DNA from 3 places in the Cryobacterium roopkundense genome. Region 1 is predicted to be linked to each of the others. Evidence: predicted binding sites of a transcription regulator. Region 1 holds the regulator's gene; each other region holds the start of a gene.

Region 1 (6,053 bases):
TCATCACGATGTCCTCCCCGATGGCATCGGGCCACCCGCCGATCCCGCGCACGCTGTCGGCAAGGTAGACCGAGAAGGCGCCCTGAGCCACGAGGGTGGACTGGTACAGCCCCTGCATGCGCTTGACGCCAGCGATACCGAGGTAGTAATCCCACTCCTGCATGCGGGTGAGAAGGTTCGTGCGCGAATTGCGAACAAGGACCGTTCCGGCCACGGCCACCGTGTTCTGTGGCGCAGATTCGAGTCTGGAGATCAATCGACGCAGTGCGTCGCGGTGCAGCAGCGTGTCGGCGTCGACGGTGATGACGTATGTCGTGGTGACGTGCTCGAGAGCCGTGTTTAGAGCGTGGGACTTTCCGGGGCGTTCCTCCCTCACGATCAGAAGGTCCATGCCCATCTCAACCGCAGCGAGTTCGGCGAATCGGGCAGTGTCGTCCGTCGAGCCGTTGTCCGCAAGAATCACCGTCACGGGGCCCGCGTAGTCCGTGCGACCGATACAGCGCATGGTCTCCGCGATCCCGGTCATTTCGTTGCGGGCGGCCACGATGATCGTGAGCGGGCTGGTCGGATTCAGCACACGCAGGGGCGGCTGGCGATCGAGAATGAGAGACATGGCCATCAGAGCGACAACGTACCCGGGTAGATAGGCCACGAGGGACACGATTATCCACGCCACGGGCGCTCCGAATGACTCTGTCAGGTCTTTGATCCAGGGCTGAGACAACCACACGGCCACGCTTGTCCACAGGACTGCAAAGGTGACGGCGATCACGAACTTCGTGGTGACCGACAGATAGAACCGTTTATAGTGAGCAGGCCTGGCCGACTCGGCGTCGCTGGTGGCTGAACGGTCCGCTGTCGGACCACCCGCTGTCGGACCACCCGCTGTCGGACCATCCGCTGTCGGACTATTCGGTGAGGTTGTCTCCGTCATGCTTCCCCCGGGGTATGGTGCGATGTGCACGCCACGGTTCACGGACTACGCAAGCTCAGTGTTCAACGGCTAGTAGCGACCATACGTGACCTGAAAGCCAAACGAGCCAGTTCAATCCAAGAAAAGCCGAGATGTTAGCCGGATGTAACAAGTCCCCTTTCGTGGGTCAGTCGGAGCGATGCGAGTTGAACTCGCCTGTGGGGGGCTCAGACGGAACGGAGTACCGCCACAACCTTGCCGAGGATTTCAGCGAAGTCCCCGACGATCGGCTCGAAATTCGTGTTGCGGGGAAGTAGCCACGTGTGCCCGTCTCGCTGGCGGAAGACCTTCACGGTCGCCTCGCCGTCGAGCATTGCGGCCACGATTTCGCCGTTCTCCGCTGTTTTTTGCTGGCGAATGACCACCCAGTCACCGTCGCAGATTGCCGCGTCGATCATGGACTCACCGATGACTTTGAGCATGAACAGTTCGCCCTTGCCTACGAGCTGGCGGGGAAGGGGAAAGATCTCGTCGATCTGCTGCTCGGCCATGATGGGCACGCCGGCGGCAATCCGACCGACGAGGGGAACCATCGCCGCGTCGCCGACCTGTACCGGGCTGTGGAAGCTCTCTCCCTCGCGCGCTGCCGGGTCCTCGGCGGCACGGGGTACCTCGATGAGCACCTCAAGGGCGCGGGGACGATTCGGATCGCGGCGGAGGTAGCCGCTCAGCTCCAGTTGGTTGAGCTGGTGGGTCACGCTCGACAACGAGGCGAGACCGACCGCATCCCCGATCTCGCGCATGCTCGGCGGGTACCCGCGCTGGCTGACCGATCTCTGGATCACGTCGAGGATGGCGAGCTGTCGCTCGCTCAGGCTTTTGCGGCGTCTGGTGCCGCCCTTTTCGCGGGAACCGCTGGTGTCTGTCGTCACGTTGTCGCTCCTCGAGTCGGTCCCGATGCGGCCTGAAATCTCGGCCGTTGATCGGGAATGTCGGTGGTGTCTGGTGAAGTGTGAAATGAACATCTTCTCTATCGAAACTTTATCCAGTTTGAACGTCCTAGACAAACATCTATTCGATCATGTCGCGATCAATTTATGGAAAAAGTCTTGAAAAGGGTTGATTGTTCGAATATTCGAAGATACATTCGGAACATAGTTTCGTACCCGGCCCTCCCGGCCGAGGGGCGGGTACGGAACTGCACGACCAACACCTGGAGGTTCGACATGAGTGCAACTCTCACCACAACAAAGCTTCGACTGACTCGCCGCGGACGGGGCGTCATCATGGCGCTCGTGGCGGCGCCCGTCGTGGCCGCCGCTATAGTGTTGGCGCTCAATGGGGGCGGCGCGTTCGCCGCTGGTGCTGGCCCGGCAACCGGCCCGTTGCAGACGGAGCTCGTGTCGTTCACGTACGTCACTGTCGCTGCCGGGGAGTCGCTGTGGGACGTGGCCCAAAACATCGCACCGTCCAAGGACCCTCGCGATGTCATCGTCGAGATCATGAGTCTCAACCAGATGCCGGGCGACTCCGTGCAGCCGGGGCAGCGTCTGGCGCTGCCAACCGGCTACTAGTGCCGCGCTTCGGCTCTAGCATGGAAGAGTGACTCTTCTCAGCGATCTTCCCCTGCGCGACGACCTTCGTGGTCAGGTTCCCTACGGAGCCCCGCAACTTCACGTGCCCGTTGCGCTCAACGTGAACGAGAACACCCACCCGATTCCCGAGCCGGTAGCCGTGGATATCGTGCGTGCGCTTGCGCAGGCCGTGCAGACCGTGAACCGATATCCGGACCGGGAATTCACCGAACTCCGCGAACGGCTCGCCGGCTACCTCGGGCATGGCCTCACTGCGAATAATATATGGGCCGGCAACGGATCCAATGAGGTGCTTCAGCAGGTGTTGCAGGCTTTCGGGGGTCCGGGCCGGTCGCTGCTCGGGTTCGTACCCACGTATTCGATGTACTCTATACTCGCCTCCGGCACCGGAACCGAGTGGGTCGCGGGCGATCGAGACGCCGACTATCGGTTGTCGCCCGACACCGCCGTCGCGTGGGTCACCCGCACCAACCCCGACCTCGTCTTTCTGTGTTCTCCAAACAACCCCACCGGCACACCGCTGTCCCTCGACACGATTGCCGCCGTCTACGAGGCGAGTACCGGGATCGTCGTCGTCGATGAGGCCTATGCCGAGTTCGGCCCGGTTGGCACCCCGAGCGCCCTTAGCCTTCTCCCCGGGCGCGAGCGCCTGCTCGTGTCTCGCACCATGAGCAAGGCGTTCGCCTTTGCCGGGGCCCGCGTGGGATACCTCGCAGCGGACCCGGCCGTGACGGATGCGCTGCGCCTGGTGCGCCTGCCGTACCACCTGTCTGCCCTCACCCAGGCGGCCGCGAACGCCGCGCTCGCGCACACCGACGAGATGCTCGCGATGGTCGATGACATCCGCGGACAGCGCGACCGCCTGGTACAGGAGCTGACGCGACTCGGGTACGCCCCGCACGAGAGCGGCAGTAACTTCGTTCTCTTCGGTGGCGTCGCCGACCCGCACGCCACCTTTGAGGCGCTCCTCGCCGAGGGCATTCTCATCCGCGACATTGGAATCCCCGGTCACCTCCGGGTGACGGCCGGCACGCGAGCCGAGACCACCGCCTTCGTGGAGGCACTGGAACGGCTCGGTCGGGCGACCGGGGCTGAAGCCGAATAAACTAGGCACATGAGTTCTTCTTCACCTGCGGCCGCGCCGCGCGACGCCCACCTGCAGCGCGAGACCAGTGAATCGAGCATCGAGCTGTCGCTCAACCTCGACGGTACGGGGGTGAGCGACATCAATACGACTGTGCCGTTCTTCGATCACCTGCTCACGGCCTTCGCGAAGCACTCCCTGACGGACCTCGCCGTGAGGGCACACGGCGACACTGACATCGACGTTCACCACACGGTGGAAGACGTCGGTATTGTGCTCGGCCGGGCCATCAAACAGGCACTCGGCGACAAGTCGGGCATTGCCCGCTACGGAGATGCCCTCGTTCCCCTGGACGAAGCCCTTGCCCAGGCTGTCGTGGACGTTTCGGGTCGGCCCTACCTTGTGCACTCCGGCGAGCCTGCCGGTTTTGAGTTTCACCTCATCGGTGGACACTTCACCGGATCCATGGTGCGCCACGTCTTCGAGGCTATTGCTTTCAACGCCGGCCTCACCATGCACGTCACCGTGCTGGGCGGCCGAGACCCGCACCACATCGCGGAAGCGGAGTTCAAGGCCTTCGCTCGAGCCTTTCGGCTGGCCAAGGCGCTCGACCCGCTCGTGACCGGGATCCCCTCGACGAAGGGCGCTCTGTGACGCGCGTCGTCGTCTTGGACTACGGAACGGGCAACGTTCACTCGGCAGTGAAGGCCTTGGAGCTTGCCGGCGCCGACGTCACCCTCACGCACGATCGCGGGATCGCACTCGAAGCCCACGGCCTCGTCGTTCCCGGCGTCGGTGCTTTCAGCGCGGTCATGAGCGCTCTGAAGGGCGTGCGCGGCGATGAGATCGTCGACCGACGGCTGGCCGGTGGGCGGGCAGTGCTCGGAATCTGCGTCGGCATGCAGGTGCTCTTCGAGCGCGGCGTCGAGCGCGGCATCGACACTGAGGGACTCGGCGAATGGCCGGGAACTGTCACGGAGCTTCCGGCCGCAGTACTGCCCCACATGGGGTGGAACACCGTAGCCGCAGGCCCGGATTCAAGGTTGTTCAGCGGCATCGAAGACGAACGCTTCTATTTCGTGCACTCTTACGCCGCGCAGTCGTGGACGCTCGACGTGCAGCCGCCCTTTCCTCAGCCCTGCCTCACCTGGGCGGACCACGGGGCGCCGTTTCTGGCCGCCGTCGAGAATGGGCCGCTGTCGGCGACCCAATTCCATCCGGAGAAGTCCGGGGACGCGGGTATTCGCCTGCTCACGAATTGGCTCAGCACCCTTCACGAGTAAGTATTTATCACACCATCAGGCTCTGTCACACAATCAAGGAAAATCATGAGTGAGTTCAACACCACCCCCCGTCTCGTGCTTTTGCCGGCCGTCGACGTCGCCGACGGTAAGGCCGTACGTCTGACCCAGGGCCGCGCCGGTACCGAAACCAATTACGGCACGCCCGATGATGCGGCCGCCGACTGGGTGCGTCAGGGGGCGGAGTGGATTCACCTCGTCGACCTCGACGCAGCGTTCGGTCGCGGAAACAACACGAGCGTTATCAAGAAGGTCATTCGCCAGGTGAAGGGCGTCAATATCGAGTTGTCTGGCGGGATCCGTGACGACGAGTCGCTCGAAGCAGCCCTCAGCACGGGCGTCGAACGCATCAACCTCGGAACCGCAGCGCTCGAAAACCCCGAGTGGGCCGCGAGCGTCATCGCGCAGTACGGCGAGGCGGTGGCCGTGGGACTCGACGTGCGCGGCACCACCCTCGCTGCGCGCGGGTGGACCAAGGACGGAGGCGACCTGTGGCAGGTTCTCGGGCGTCTCGAAGCCGCCGGCTGCGCCCGCTATGTCGTGACCGACGTGACCAAGGACGGCACCCTGCAGGGGCCGAACATTGACTTGCTGCGTCAGATCCTGGACAAGACCCGCCGCCCGGTCATCGCCTCAGGTGGCGTGTCGAGCCTGGACGATCTCATTGCCCTACGCGAACTCGTGCCCCTGGGGCTGGAGGGCGCCATCGTCGGGAAGGCACTCTACGCCGGTGCGTTCACCCTCGCCGAGGCCCTGGATGTCTCGGGCTCGTAACCTCGGTTCCACCGGTCGACCCGACGGGCCAGGGCTGACGGATGCACGCGGTGGCGCGGATTCCGCGGGCCAGCCCTGGGCGGGGCGCACATTCGAACCCAACGACAGCGCCGACGACGACGGGCTCGCCCCCGAAGCGTTAACCGCAGCCCTGCGCAGTTTCCGCGCGCGCGAAATCGGTGAGGAAGGCGTCGTGGACGCTCTCCGCGCATCCAGGCTCCTTATTCCGCTGGTGACCGCGCTCGGTGAGGCCGGCGAGAACGAGTACGGCGTCACGATCGACAAGACGCAGGAGCTGTCGATCATTACGGTCGCCGGTCCCGACGGGCGCAACGTGCTCCCGGCTTTCACGTCCGCCGCGGCCATGAAGGTGTGGAACCCCGACG
Region 2 (6,053 bases), 2.0 Mb from region 1:
TCACGGTCGACGACATCAGCCGGGTGGCGAACGTGTCGGCGCGAACGTTTTTTAATTACTTTCCGTCCAAGGACGCGGCGTTCGTAGGGGACGCGCCCGGCATTGCATCCGCTGACGACGTGCAGGCCTTCGTGAACGGCGGCCCGCACGGCGACATGCTCACGCAGCTGGCCACCCTGCTCGCGGCCAACATGGAGCGCACGGAAGACGACCACGAGCTCTACCAGCTGCGCCGCGAGGTGATGAAAGACAGCACCTATCTGTTCGGCATGCGGATGGCCACCCTACGCGACTTCGAGGCGCAGCTGCGGCAGATCGTGATTCAGCGATTTCTGCGGGATGATCCGGGCCTCGCCGAGAACCCGGTTCGGCTCGAGGAGCGTGCGCTGTTGTTCACCCTGGTGGCAGCGGCGGCGATCCGGCACGCCTGGCAATGCTGGGCTGACGGGAGCGGCACGCCCTCCCTGTCGGAGCGGGTTCGCGCCTCATTCGACGACGTGTACGAGATGACCTGCCGAACCGACTAAGCTTGACTCCTGTGTCACCGACTGCCCCACGGGGTGATCTGGTATCGCCGCCTTAGCTCAGTTGGTAGAGCATCTCACTCGTAATGAGAAGGTCGTCAGTTCGATTCTGACAGGCGGCTCCCTGTCTGACTTCGCCGTGGTCCTTGTGCGCCCCGAACCGGCTCGTGCGGGGCCTCATGCGTCCCGAACCCGTGAGCCGACTCTCAGACTCGGCTCGCGTGGTCTCGATCGCTCGTACCTCGCGCCTCGACCGGCGGGCGGGACGCAGCGCATCTTCACCTCCCGCTGGTCGAGGAGCGAGGCACGAGCGTCTCGACGCTTCTATGGGAGTTGTCAAGCTGTTGAGGTCTTTTTTGATGATGTTTTGTGAGTCGTGTGGCGTGTTTTTGGGCGCGTGAGGGTGGCGGGCGGGCCGTCGAAGATGGCCTGTCCGCTGGGCGGTGGTGACGTTTTAGATGGTGTGGTTATCGAGGACGCGGAACAGGTGCCGGGCGATGTAGCGTTTCAGGACGCGTTGGATCTCCTTGGGTGTCTTGCCTTCCTTCGTCCGTTTCTCGACGTAGGCGGCGGTCGCCGGGTCGTGGTGGTAGCGGTAGAACGTGGTGACCCAGATGGCGGTGTTGAGCGCCCGGTCGCCGCCGCGGTGCAGACGGTAGCGGATGGTGTTGCCCGATGACGCGGGGATGGGCGCGATGCCCGCGAAGCGGGCGAACGCGGCCTCGGAGCGGATGCGTCCCTGGTGCGACCACGACACGATCAGCTGCGCGGCGACGATCGCGCCGACGCCGTGCTCAAGCAGCAGGTAGGGGGCGAGGGCTTTCACGTGCTTGAGGAGGCCCTTCTCGTTCGCCGTGAGCTCGGCTTGACGGCTGAGGATCTCTCGCGCTTCGCGGGCAGCCTCGGCGCGGATGGTGACCATGCCGACGTCATCGTTTCGATGGGCGCGCCAGGCTGCGACGACTTTGACTTGCTCGGCGGTGAGGGCCAGGCGAACGTCCAGGCCGAAACCGTACCCGCGCAGCAGCGCTGTGAGGCGGTTGTTGGAGGCGCTGTGGGCCTTCTTGAGGGCGGCGCGCGCGGTCAGTAGCACCGTCAAGGCTGCGTGGTGCCCAGCGTGGTTGCGGGGCGTGATGAGGTGCTCCATTGGCAGGGCGAGGGCGTAGCGGGCGGCGTGCTCTGCGTCGATGGGGTCGGTTTTGCCGGCCCGGCGAACGCCGCGCTTGGGCGGCTTGGTTTCGGTGACGCGCACGCCGGCGGCCGTCAGGAGGTCGCAGAACTGGGCTCCGTAGGACCCGGTGCCCTCCATGGCCACCAAAACCGGCCCCGTTGTTTCGCGTTCGATCCACGCCTGAGCCCGTTTGAGTCCGGGCGGAGTTGTCGGGAATGTTTGCGCGGTGCCGTGTTTCCCGCCCAGATGGTCGAGGGCGACCAGCGTGTGTGTCTTGGCATGGGTATCCACCCCGATGACATAACTGAACTGCTGTGAGACCATGGTCACGATAACTCCTTCGATGGGTGTTATGTCGTGCCGGTCTGGGGTTCCTCGGAGAACATCTCTGTAATGAGTCACGACCCTGTCGGGGGTACGGACAGGCTTCTAATCAAGTCACTCTGAGGGTCACAGGCCGGCCTCGATTCGATGCGTGGAGCGGACATGTCGAGACGAAGACACCTCCGTGAAGAGGGTCAGAGACCAAAAGAGTCACGCAACCCACACGAATCAAGACCAGCCTGCCAGCTGATAACCAGACCAGCTATAACCATTACAGAGACCGCGTGAGCCGAGTCTGAGAGTCGGCTTGCGCGGTCTCGAGACGCTCGTACCTCGCTCCTCGACCAACGGGCTTCGTAGACCCCGTGGGCCAACCCTGCAACGCTGCACCGGGCACACTTCTAGCCCGATGCGGCGCTGGCCGTATTGGCGCGGTGGGTGGCGGCGGGCCGCCAGGTGCGGGTGGGGTCGAAGAGTACCGGGCCGCGTACCTCGGGGCGTCCTCGCACCATGCGGATCTCCCACCCGGAGGTGTCGATGGTGGCGTGGTGGTACCAACAGAGCAAAGTTCCGTTGTTTATGTCGGTCTTTCCGTGGTGCTGCCACGGGATGATGTGGTGAACTTCGCACCACGCCGCCGCCACCGTGCACCCCGGTATGACGCAGCCTCCGTCGCGGGCTGCGATGGCCCGGCGCTGGGCGGGGGTGAAGAACCGTTTCTTCTCACCGAGCCGCAAAACCTCACCATCTTCCCCGAGGATCACGTTCTGATACCCGCCGGCGCACATCTTCTGCCGCACCGCCTTCAGCGAAATGGGCGCCTCCACCCCGTCGACCCAGCCGACACCGGTCCCACTCTTCAAATCCTTGGCATTTACGTGCACCATCACCACTGGCGCCGCCCCGCCCATAGTGGGCGTCTTCGAATTCCTCGCTGTGGCCTCGAACACCCCGCGGAGGATATCCGCTCGCTTCTCACCGCCAGTGCGCGGGTCGTCGAACTCCTCCGCCCCGGGAATCAGCTCTCCCGCTTCGATCAACGCCTGCTGCTCCTCGCTGGGGAACGCGGGTGCGGCGTGGGCGGAGAGGAACGTGTTGAAGATGCCGTCCATGATGCCCTTGAGCTCCGGCGTCACCCCGCCCCGCAAGGGATACAGGCCAGCCTTCAAGCGGCCGAACCCGACGGTGCTCTTCGCCGCCGTCTGCTCGTCACTGGGAGCAGCGCCGTCCGGGTCCAGCCGCGCTTCCCACTCGTGGGCCTGCGCCCGGATCAGGTCGGCGGAGAACGCGATCCCCGCCCCCGGCAACCCCTCCGTCTCCGGAGTGATCGCCCCCGTCGCCGACGCCACCAGCGCCCGCTCCGCCCGATCCAGGTCCGCCGGAGCAACCCGCCGCGACAGCGGCTCGAGGGCGGTCACGATCACCTCCGCCGCATCCACCCCCAACTCTCCCGACGCGAGCCCCTCGGCGACCGCGGGATGCTGCACCGGCACCTCCTGCCCCAGCAGCCCGCTGGCGGCGGTCGCGGCCCCACTGATCAAGCCGCCGAGCCGCATCCGCCGCTTCGCCTCAGAACCCGACACCCTCGTCACGGCGGTGATCAGCTCGTACTTACCCCGGCATCCGTTCTTATACGCCAGCGACTCATGACCCAACGCCGAATCGGCCCGGGTGGCGACATCTGTCGCCGACGCCACCCGAGCCCCATCAACCCGGCGACCAATCTTCTCCACCACCCCCATCACCGCCAGAGAGCCCTCCTCACGGAGCCCCGCGTAGTCCACCTCCGCCAACGCAGCAGCAACCGAGGCCTCGGCCCTCTCCAACTGGGCGATCACCTCGGCATCTGATTTCCGCGTCTTCAACATGCATCCATTCTCCCACCAATCGAAGACAAAAACGAGGAATTTTTATGATATGAACGCTAGAAATCGAACTAATCTTTGAGGAGTGGGGTCAGGGTCAGACCTGCCAGATTTCGGCAACCGTGGTCAGGTTGACGTGCTCAGACTCGGGAAGGCAGCGAGCCCGCCGGAGACGCGGAATGGGAGAGGCGGTACGTTGCTGACGGCGAGACCATCTCGCGCACGACCCTCGCCACGGGCTGCTTCCGCGGTCGCGGAGCGGGTCATCTTCCGTGCCCATAATGTGCCCACATTTGAAGTGAAATGATGCTGTTCTCGGTGATCACGCGGAACCGAAAAAGCCCGTGAAACCAACGATTGTGACGTGGTGAGGCGTGCTTCCGTACGCCCGGCTCGGACCGGGGGCCCCATCCGTTAACTCGGGTGAATTAGGCTCCGGGGGTGAACGCACCGAATCTGCCCACGCGGATGACGACATCGTGACCGGTCCCGCACTCGCCCGTCGTCTCGGGCTGACCGATGCCGTCGTGATCGGCGCGGCGGGCTGGGCCTGGGCCGTGCCGATCGTCGGTATCGGCGCGCTGCTCGCGCTCATCACGGGTGTCGGACGCACGAGCCTCGCCATGGCACGCAACAGAGACCTTCCCGTCTGGCTCGCGGCGGTGCATCCGCGTTATGGCGTGCCCCGCCACGCAGAGATCGCCCTGGCCGTCGTTGTCTCCGTCCTCGTTGTCATGGTCGATCTGCGCGGGGCAATCGGTTTCTCGTCTTTCGGCGTTCTCCTGTACTACTTCGTTGCCAACGGTGCCGCGTGCACCCAGACCGGCGCGCACCGCCGTTACCCGCGCACCCTTCAGATCGGCGGGGCCGTTGCCTGTCTCGTTCTGGTCGCGACACTGCCGATCCCCTCGATCGTCGGGGGAATCCTCGTTCTCACCGTCGGCGTTTGCTACCGTGTTGCGCGACTCGGACTGGCCCGATCCGCGGACAGTGAGTACCGTCGAGAGAGCATGGCCGATCCCCGACCCCATTGGCCCGAACAGGAGCAGAAATGTCTTTCCAGGCGTACCTCGACAACATCGAAGACAAGACCGGGCTGACCCCGCGGGAGTTTATCGCGATCGCCCATGAGCGGGGTTTCGACGATCCGTCCGTGAAGGCCGGGGTCATTGTCGATTGGCTGAAGACAGATTACGATCTGGGCCGCGGTCACGCCATGGCGTTGGTGCACGTCATTAAGAAAGGCGCCACGATCGACGCGAAGCACGTGGGATCGGGAACCACGCACAGCGACACGTCCGACTCGCTGTGGCTGGACGGTAAGCACAACCGCCCCGCGTGAGCCACGGTGTCACCAGGCGGCGCCGGGCTCGTATGTTCCGAAGGTCCACTCGGTGTCTTCCGGATCGAGAACGCGTGCGCGCCGGGTTCCCCACTCGGTGTCTTCCGGCTCAATGACGGCGGTCCCGCCGGCCGCCAAGGCCCTGTCGAAGTACCCGTCCACATCGTCGACCAGCAGATAGAGGCCGCGACCGGTCGAGCGTCCGATCAGCGGCAACCTGGCATATGCCGCATCTGTGCTGGCAACCATGAGCACCACGTCACCGAGGCGAACCTCGGCATGGATGACCTCATTCGCCGGACCGTCCTGCCTGCGGACCACGGCGAAGCCGAGTTCTGTCATCCACCAGAGGGCGGCCGGGGCATCCTCGTAGCTCAGGTAGGCGCAGAGTTTCTCGTTCATTCCGGCACCATACCCGTGCGCCGGCCTCAGGGGAACGAGCGCACCCGAGAATGTGAGGCAGCGCCTCGCGTGCAGAAGACCGCGGGGGCGAGGAACGGGCGATGGAGGGCTCGCGCAGGCGGACATGTGACCCATCGCAGCGAGGGCGATGAGAGAGCGCAGGAGGCGCGTGGCATCACGATTCGTACGCGGCCGGTGCGGCCAGGTTGATCACGGCGAGGGCCGCCCGGGCAAGGTGTGCCGCCTCGGGGGCGGTGATCGGGCCGAGCAGGCCGAGGAGCCGGCGCCGGTAGTCCTCACCGAGCAGCAGGGCGTACAGGGCTTCGGCGCGCTGCGCGGCATCCGGTCCGTGTTCCGTGGCAATGTGCTCCGCCAGCCGGGCCACGTGGCGCATGTCCGCATCGTCGTGAAACTGGCGCGCGAGG
Region 3 (6,053 bases), 1.8 Mb from region 1:
CCCAGTTCTGCGACCTCCTGACGGCCGCCGGCGTGCGCGTCACCGAAACCAGGCCGCCCAAGCGCGGCGTTCGCCGGGCCGGCAAAACCGACCCCATCGACGCCGAGCACGCCGCCCGCTACGCCCTCGCCCTGCCAATGGAGCACCTCATCACGCCCCGCAACCACGCTGGGCACCACGCAGCCTTGACGGTGCTACTGACCGCGCGCGCCGCCCTCAAGAAGGCCCACAGCGCCTCCAACAACCGCCTCACAGCGCTGCTGCGCGGGTACGGTTTCGGCCTGGACGTTCGCCTGGCCCTCACCGCCGAGCAAGTCAAAGTCGTCGCAGCCTGGCGCGCCCATCGAAACGATGACGTCGGCATGGTCACCATCCGCGCCGAGGCTGCCCGCGAAGCGCGAGAGATCCTCAGCCGTCAAGCCGAGCTCACGGCGAACGAGAAGGGCCTCCTCAAGCACGTGAAAGCCCTCGCCCCCTACCTGCTGCTTGAGCACGGCGTCGGCGCGATCGTCGCCGCGCAGCTGATCGTGTCGTGGTCGCACCAGGGACGCATCCGCTCCGAGGCCGCGTTCGCCCGCTTCGCGGGCATCGCGCCCATCCCCGCGTCATCGGGCAACACCATCCGCTACCGTCTGCACCGCGGCGGCGACCGGGCGCTCAACACCGCCATCTGGGTCACCACGTTCTACCGCTACCACCACGACCCGGCGACCGCCGCCTACGTCGAGAAACGGACGAAGGAAGGCAAGACACCCAAGGAGATCCAACGCGTCCTGAAACGCTACATCGCCCGGCACCTGTTCCGCGTCCTCGATAACCACACCATCTAAAACGTCACCACCGCCCAGCGGACAGGCCATCTTCGACGGCCCGCCCGCCACCCTCACGCGCCCAAAAACACGCCACACGACTCACAAAACATCATCAAAAAAGACCTCAACAGCTTGACAACTCCCATAGAAGCGTCGAGACGCTCGTGCCTCGCTCCTCGACCAGCGGGCTTCGTAGACCCCGTGGGCCAACCCTGCAACGCTGCACCGGGCACACTTCTAGCCCGATGCGGAGCTGGCCGTATTGGCGCGGTGGGTGGCGGCGGGCCGCCAGGAGCGGGTGGGGTCGAAGAGTACCGGACCTCGCACCTCGGGACGGCCTCGCACCATGCGTATCTCCCACCCGGAGCTGTCGATGGTGGCGTGGTGGTACCAGCAGAGCAAAGTTCCGTTGTCTATGTCGGTCTTTCCGTGGTGTTGCCACGGGATGATGTGGTGAACTTCGCACCACGCCGCCGCTACCGTGCACCCCGGTATGACACATCCGCCGTCCCTCGCGGCGATGGCCCGGCGCTGGGCGGTGGTGAAGAACCGCTTCTTTTCACCCAGCCGCAGTACCTCGCCGTCTTCGCCGAGGAACACGTTCTGGTAGCCGCCGGCGCACATCTTCTGCCTCACGGTGCGGAGTGAGATCGGCGCCTCGACCCCGTCGACCCACCCGACACCGGTCCCGCTCTTCAAATCTTTGGCGTTTACGTGCACCATCACCACGGGTGCCGCCCCTCCCATAGTGGGCGTCTTCGCGTCGCGCGCCTTCGACTCAAACACGCCCCGGAGGATGTCCGCTCGTTTCTCACCGCCGGTGCGCGGGTCGTCGAATTCTTCCGCCCCGGGAATCAGCTCCCCGGCCTCGATCAGGGCCTGCTGCTCCGCACTGGGGAACGCGGGGGCCGCGTGGGCCGAGAGGAACGTGTTGAAGATGCCGTCCATGATGCCCTTGAGTTCCGGCGTCACCCCGCCCCGCAACGGATACAGCCCGGCCTTGAAACGGCCGAACCCCACCGTGCTCTTCGCCGCTGTCTGCTCGTCACTGGGTGCGGCGCCGTCGGGGTCGAGTCGCGCTTCCCATTCGTGGGCCTGCGCCCGGATCAGGTCGGCGGAGAACGCGATCCCCGCCCCCGGCAGCCCCTCGGTCTCGGGCGTGATCGCCCCCGTCGCCGACGCCACCAGCGCCCGCTCCGCCCGATCCAAAACCTCCGGAGCAACCCGCCGCGACAGCGGCTCGAGGGCCGTCACAATCACCTCCGCCGCATCCACCCCCAACTCACCCGACGCGAGCCCCTCGGCGACCGCCGGATGTTGCACCGGGATCTCCTGCCCGAGCAGCCCGCTGGCGGAGTGGGCCGCGCCGCTGACCAGGCCGCCGAGCCGCATCCGCCGCTTCGCTTCCGAACCCGAGATGCGTGTCACGGCGGTGATCAGCTCGTACTTACCTCGACATCCGTTCTTATACGCCAGCGACTCATGACCCAGGGCCGCATCCGCCCGGCTGGCCACGTCTGTCGCCGACGCCACCCTCGCCCCATCCGCCCGGCGCCCCAGCTTCTCCACCGCCGCCATCACGGCCAGAGCCTCATCCCCGGTGAACTGCTGGAAATTCACCTCCGCCAACGCAGCAGCTACCGAGGCGTCTGCCCTCTCCAGTAGGGCGACCACCTCGGAACCTGACTTCTGCATCGTTAACATGCCCCCATTCTCCCACCAATCGAACACGAATGCGAGGATAACTCAGGTTAGGATGCAAAGAAATAGAAACTTTGCTCCAAGACTTCGACAGGGGGTTTCGAGAAAGCGCGCAGAAGTTATCCACAGGGCGGGCGGCATCCGCTTGTCACTGGCTACTGTGGAAAAGAACGAGGAGAGGTGTCGCCAGCATGACCCTCGATGCGCTCGCCCCGCCGAACACCACGCCAGACGTCTATTCAACGTGGCAGGCTCCGTACCCCACCAGTGTCGCCCTCACCCTCTCGCGGCTGCGGCGCGGGGCGGGCGATCCCACGCACCACGTGGCGACGGACGGAACGCTCTGGCGCACCACTCTCACCCCCGACGGCCCCGCCACGATGCGATTCACCCAGTCCGGACTCCACACGATGCGCTGCGAGGCCTGGGGTGAGGGCGCCCGAGCAGCCATCGACGCCGCGCCCGTGATGGTGGGAGCCCTGGACGACCCTGCGGGATTTGTGCCCGGCATCGAGAGTCTCGCGGTGGCGCACCGGCGCCTGCCTGGCCTACGAATCCCCTGCACCGGGCGGGTGATGGAGTCGCTCATCCCGGCCGTGCTCGAGCAGAAGGTGATCAGCCAGCAAGCCGCGGCGGCGTGGCGCCGCCTCGTGCGCGCCTATGGCACCCCCGCACCCGGGCCAACCCCGCTCGCCATGCTGGTGGTGCCCACCGTTCGCGCCTGGCAACTTATTCCCTCCTGGGAGTGGCACAAAGCCGGCGTCGACCCCCGCCGCGCCGGCATCGTGCAGGTCTGCCTCGGCTTGGCTCGCCAGCTCGAGGGCGCCACGAGCCTCTCGACAGCGGATGCCTCGGCCCGCCTCCGCGTGGCGCCGGGGGTGGGCGCGTGGACGGCGGCTGAAACCGCGCAGCGAGCGTTCGGGGATGCCGACGCCCTCTCGGTCGGGGACTTCCACCTGTCGGGCATGATCGGCCACACCCTCACCGGCGAGGCCTACACCGACGAGCAAATGCTGGTGGCCATGGAGAAATGGCGCCCGCACCGGTATCGGGTGGTGCGGCTGCTCGAGGCGAGCGGCCTCGGGGTCAAGCCGCGCCGCGGCCCGCGCGCGAGCTTCGTCGACCACCGCAAGCACTAGTCGACGAGGCGTAGCTCCATGTAGACGCTGTTCGGGTCGAGACTGTAGTCGGCGAAAGGTTCGCAATCGGTGAATCCGTTTCGGGAGTAGAGCCGGCGAGCCGGCGCAAAGTAGTCCTCAGTTCCCGTCTCCAGGTTCACCGTTTCGTTTCCGTCACGGCGCGCGGCCTCGATGATGCGCGCGAGCAGCAGAGTTGCCACGCCTCGCCCACGGGCGCCGGCGGTCGTGCGCATGGACTTGATCTCACCCTGGCGCGACGGCAGTTGCTTCAGAGCGCCGCAGCCCAAGAGGCCTCCGTCTTCGCGGGCCGTCCAGAAAGATATCTCAGGCTCACACAATTGGCGAACATCGAGCGCGTGCACGCTTTCGGCGGGCGAAGTGGCGAACATGTCGGCCAGATGCTCGCCGAGGAGCTGGCGCACATCCGCTCCAATGGGGGCCTCGCGTTCGATCTGAATCATGCCCCCAAATCTACTCGCCCGGCACGGAGGAACGACTTCGGGCCCCTGCACGCTCCGGGTCGGGTTGCCGGGAAAACCATGGGGTGAAATGCGACGCATCACGACGCGACTCGCCAACAGCCGCTTCATGGAGTCGCCGGCATGGGCCGCCCCGAATGGCCTGCTCCAGAGGGAAACGCAGCTCCGGGTGGTACAACGTGAGGGTTGGCCTAATGAAAGGGATCCCGATGAGCACTCTTCCCATACCCGTCGATCCTCCACAGGCGGTCCGCAGCCCCGCATTCGCCCAGGGCATGATCCTTCCCGCCGGGCCGACGCTCTATGTCGGCGGCCAGAACGGCATTGATAGCTCCGGCACCCTGCTCAAGGGGCTGGGACGGCAGACCGAACAAGCCCTGCGTAACGTGCTCGCCGTACTCGCCGAGGCGGGGACTGGTCCTGAGCATGTCGCCAAGCTGACTATTTATCTCGCCGCCGGAATCGATCCGGGGGCTGCCTTCGCCGCTTCTCAGTCCGTGTGGGGAGAGCGCCGCACGGCCGTCACAGTGCTCGCAGTCCCGATGGCGCGGCCCGGGGTTCTCGTTGAGATCGAGGCAATAGCGGCCGTGCCGCAGAGCTGACGGAACGACGCGTTAGGCGGTGCTGAAGAGGCATTCGGCGCGAGCACACGGATCGTACCTCGCCACGAAGTCACGTTCCTAGGGCGCCCACACCTCGTCCCACAATCTCTCGTGATCGGGGCCGAGCTCGCGATCTCGCCTTGCCACGTGTGGTCGCAACCTCGAGCGACAGGTCAATCCAGACCACGACGAAGAAGGCTCCGGCCATTTCGGGGTGGAACAGCGCGACCGCATCGACCACAAGCACGCGCCCGCGCCCGCCGGGAATCAACTCGGATTCGCCGAGCCCCCGGACACTTCAGTCGTATCATCCTACGGACGCGCCTCCCGGCGTCAACCAACAGGTGGCGGCGCGTGAGCCGGAACGACCTCGATTCCGAAGCAGACTGTTTCCGTCTTCGGGCGGCCGGTATCCGCATCCCGAACAACAACGGTGCGGCAGCGACTGAGGCGAATCTCGAACGGTACATAGTCCGGAGTCGGCTTGCCAAGCCGCCCGCCCCAGCCCAGCGGCACCAGATCAAGATGTCTGGGGAGAACGATCCCAAACTCGATCAGGGTGGCATCTCGGTCTTCGGCAAAGCGTCGCCCGACACTCGGGTCTTTCCAGATGGCTGTCGCGAGAGAGATGACGGGGTCCGTGATCGCGAACTCCTCCGCCTCGAGCACAAGGTCAAATTCACTCTCCATGGTGATCCTCCAGTTATTTGCCGGTCCTCGAATTCGTCACGTTCGACGTCGAAGACACTGCTCGCTTTTCCCCGGTCTGTCAACCGTGAGACTCCGGTCGCCGCCGGACAGTGCGTGCTGAGGCGACGTCAGCCTAGTGGGGGTACACGCGGATCGTGGCGGCGAGCGGCCCTGCCGGGCGCACGGTGTAAGACGAGAGGATGCCGTCTCCGGAATATCCCACTGAGGCCACGATGGCGGTCGGTCCGGACACCGTGTAGTTCGTGCCCGCAACGAGCGGAACGTCCACCGGCTTGCCGGCCGGAACCGCGACCGTGACGCGGGTGCCGTTCTCGGGCGTGATCGCGAGGCGGGCATCCGTTCGCGCGGTGTTGACCAGGTGCAGCACGGGCCCCGCGCCCTCGGCGACGCTCACCAGGAAGTCATCGTTGAGCGGTTCGGAGGCCGTGAACCAGGCGAAGTCCTTGCCCTCAGCGCCCACGGTCTCGGTGCGGGCCGCCGCCACGACGGGCTGGTCGGCCGTGACCGACACCGAGAAGGTACCCTCGGTGAGCTCCGGAAGCGGAACCTCGCTGGCGATGCCCGGCTCGAGCTCGACCTCCACGGAGGTGCCGACGGCCCCGTCTGTCG

The links. Region 1 encodes LexA, which represses DNA repair genes until DNA is damaged. Its sites were predicted from a motif close to TCGAACANNTGTTCGA; they were not measured.
Region 2: the regulator LexA is predicted to act here: its motif matches at 3,951-3,966, upstream of BJ997_RS14005 (HNH endonuclease signature motif containing protein).
Region 3: the regulator LexA is predicted to act here: its motif matches at 2,536-2,551, upstream of BJ997_RS13200 (HNH endonuclease signature motif containing protein).

The regions. Positions count from the first base shown of each region.
Region 1 is NZ_JACHBQ010000001.1:962,830-968,882, forward strand. Features, by position in the region: gene BJ997_RS04525 (glycosyltransferase family 2 protein) at 1-934, opposite strand, end outside; gene lexA (transcriptional repressor LexA) at 1,141-1,845, opposite strand; gene BJ997_RS04535 (LysM peptidoglycan-binding domain-containing protein) at 2,140-2,487, shown strand; gene BJ997_RS04540 (histidinol-phosphate transaminase) at 2,516-3,613, shown strand; gene hisB (imidazoleglycerol-phosphate dehydratase HisB) at 3,623-4,246, shown strand; gene hisH (imidazole glycerol phosphate synthase subunit HisH) at 4,243-4,875, shown strand; gene priA (bifunctional 1-(5-phosphoribosyl)-5-((5-phosphoribosylamino)methylideneamino)imidazole-4-carboxamide isomerase/phosphoribosylanthranilate isomerase PriA) at 4,921-5,667, shown strand; gene BJ997_RS04560 (SseB family protein) at 5,651-6,053, shown strand, end outside.
Region 2 is NZ_JACHBQ010000001.1:2,986,298-2,992,350, reverse strand. Features, by position in the region: gene BJ997_RS14020 (TetR/AcrR family transcriptional regulator) at 1-527, shown strand, start outside; tRNA gene BJ997_RS14015 (tRNA-Thr) at 574-646, shown strand; gene BJ997_RS14010 (IS110 family RNA-guided transposase) at 979-2,019, opposite strand; gene BJ997_RS14005 (HNH endonuclease signature motif containing protein) at 2,421-3,887, opposite strand; partial or broken gene BJ997_RS21560 (amino acid permease) at 4,406-4,852, shown strand; gene BJ997_RS13995 (DUF4287 domain-containing protein) at 4,936-5,226, shown strand; gene BJ997_RS13990 (VOC family protein) at 5,236-5,628, opposite strand; gene BJ997_RS13985 (TetR/AcrR family transcriptional regulator) at 5,804-6,053, opposite strand, start outside.
Region 3 is NZ_JACHBQ010000001.1:2,808,135-2,814,187, forward strand. Features, by position in the region: gene BJ997_RS13195 (IS110 family RNA-guided transposase) at 1-830, shown strand, start outside; gene BJ997_RS13200 (HNH endonuclease signature motif containing protein) at 1,050-2,516, opposite strand; gene BJ997_RS13205 (DNA-3-methyladenine glycosylase family protein) at 2,705-3,652, shown strand; gene BJ997_RS13210 (GNAT family N-acetyltransferase) at 3,649-4,113, opposite strand; gene BJ997_RS13215 (RidA family protein) at 4,341-4,733, shown strand; gene BJ997_RS13220 (hypothetical protein) at 5,067-5,423, opposite strand; gene BJ997_RS13225 (DUF5719 family protein) at 5,557-6,053, opposite strand, start outside.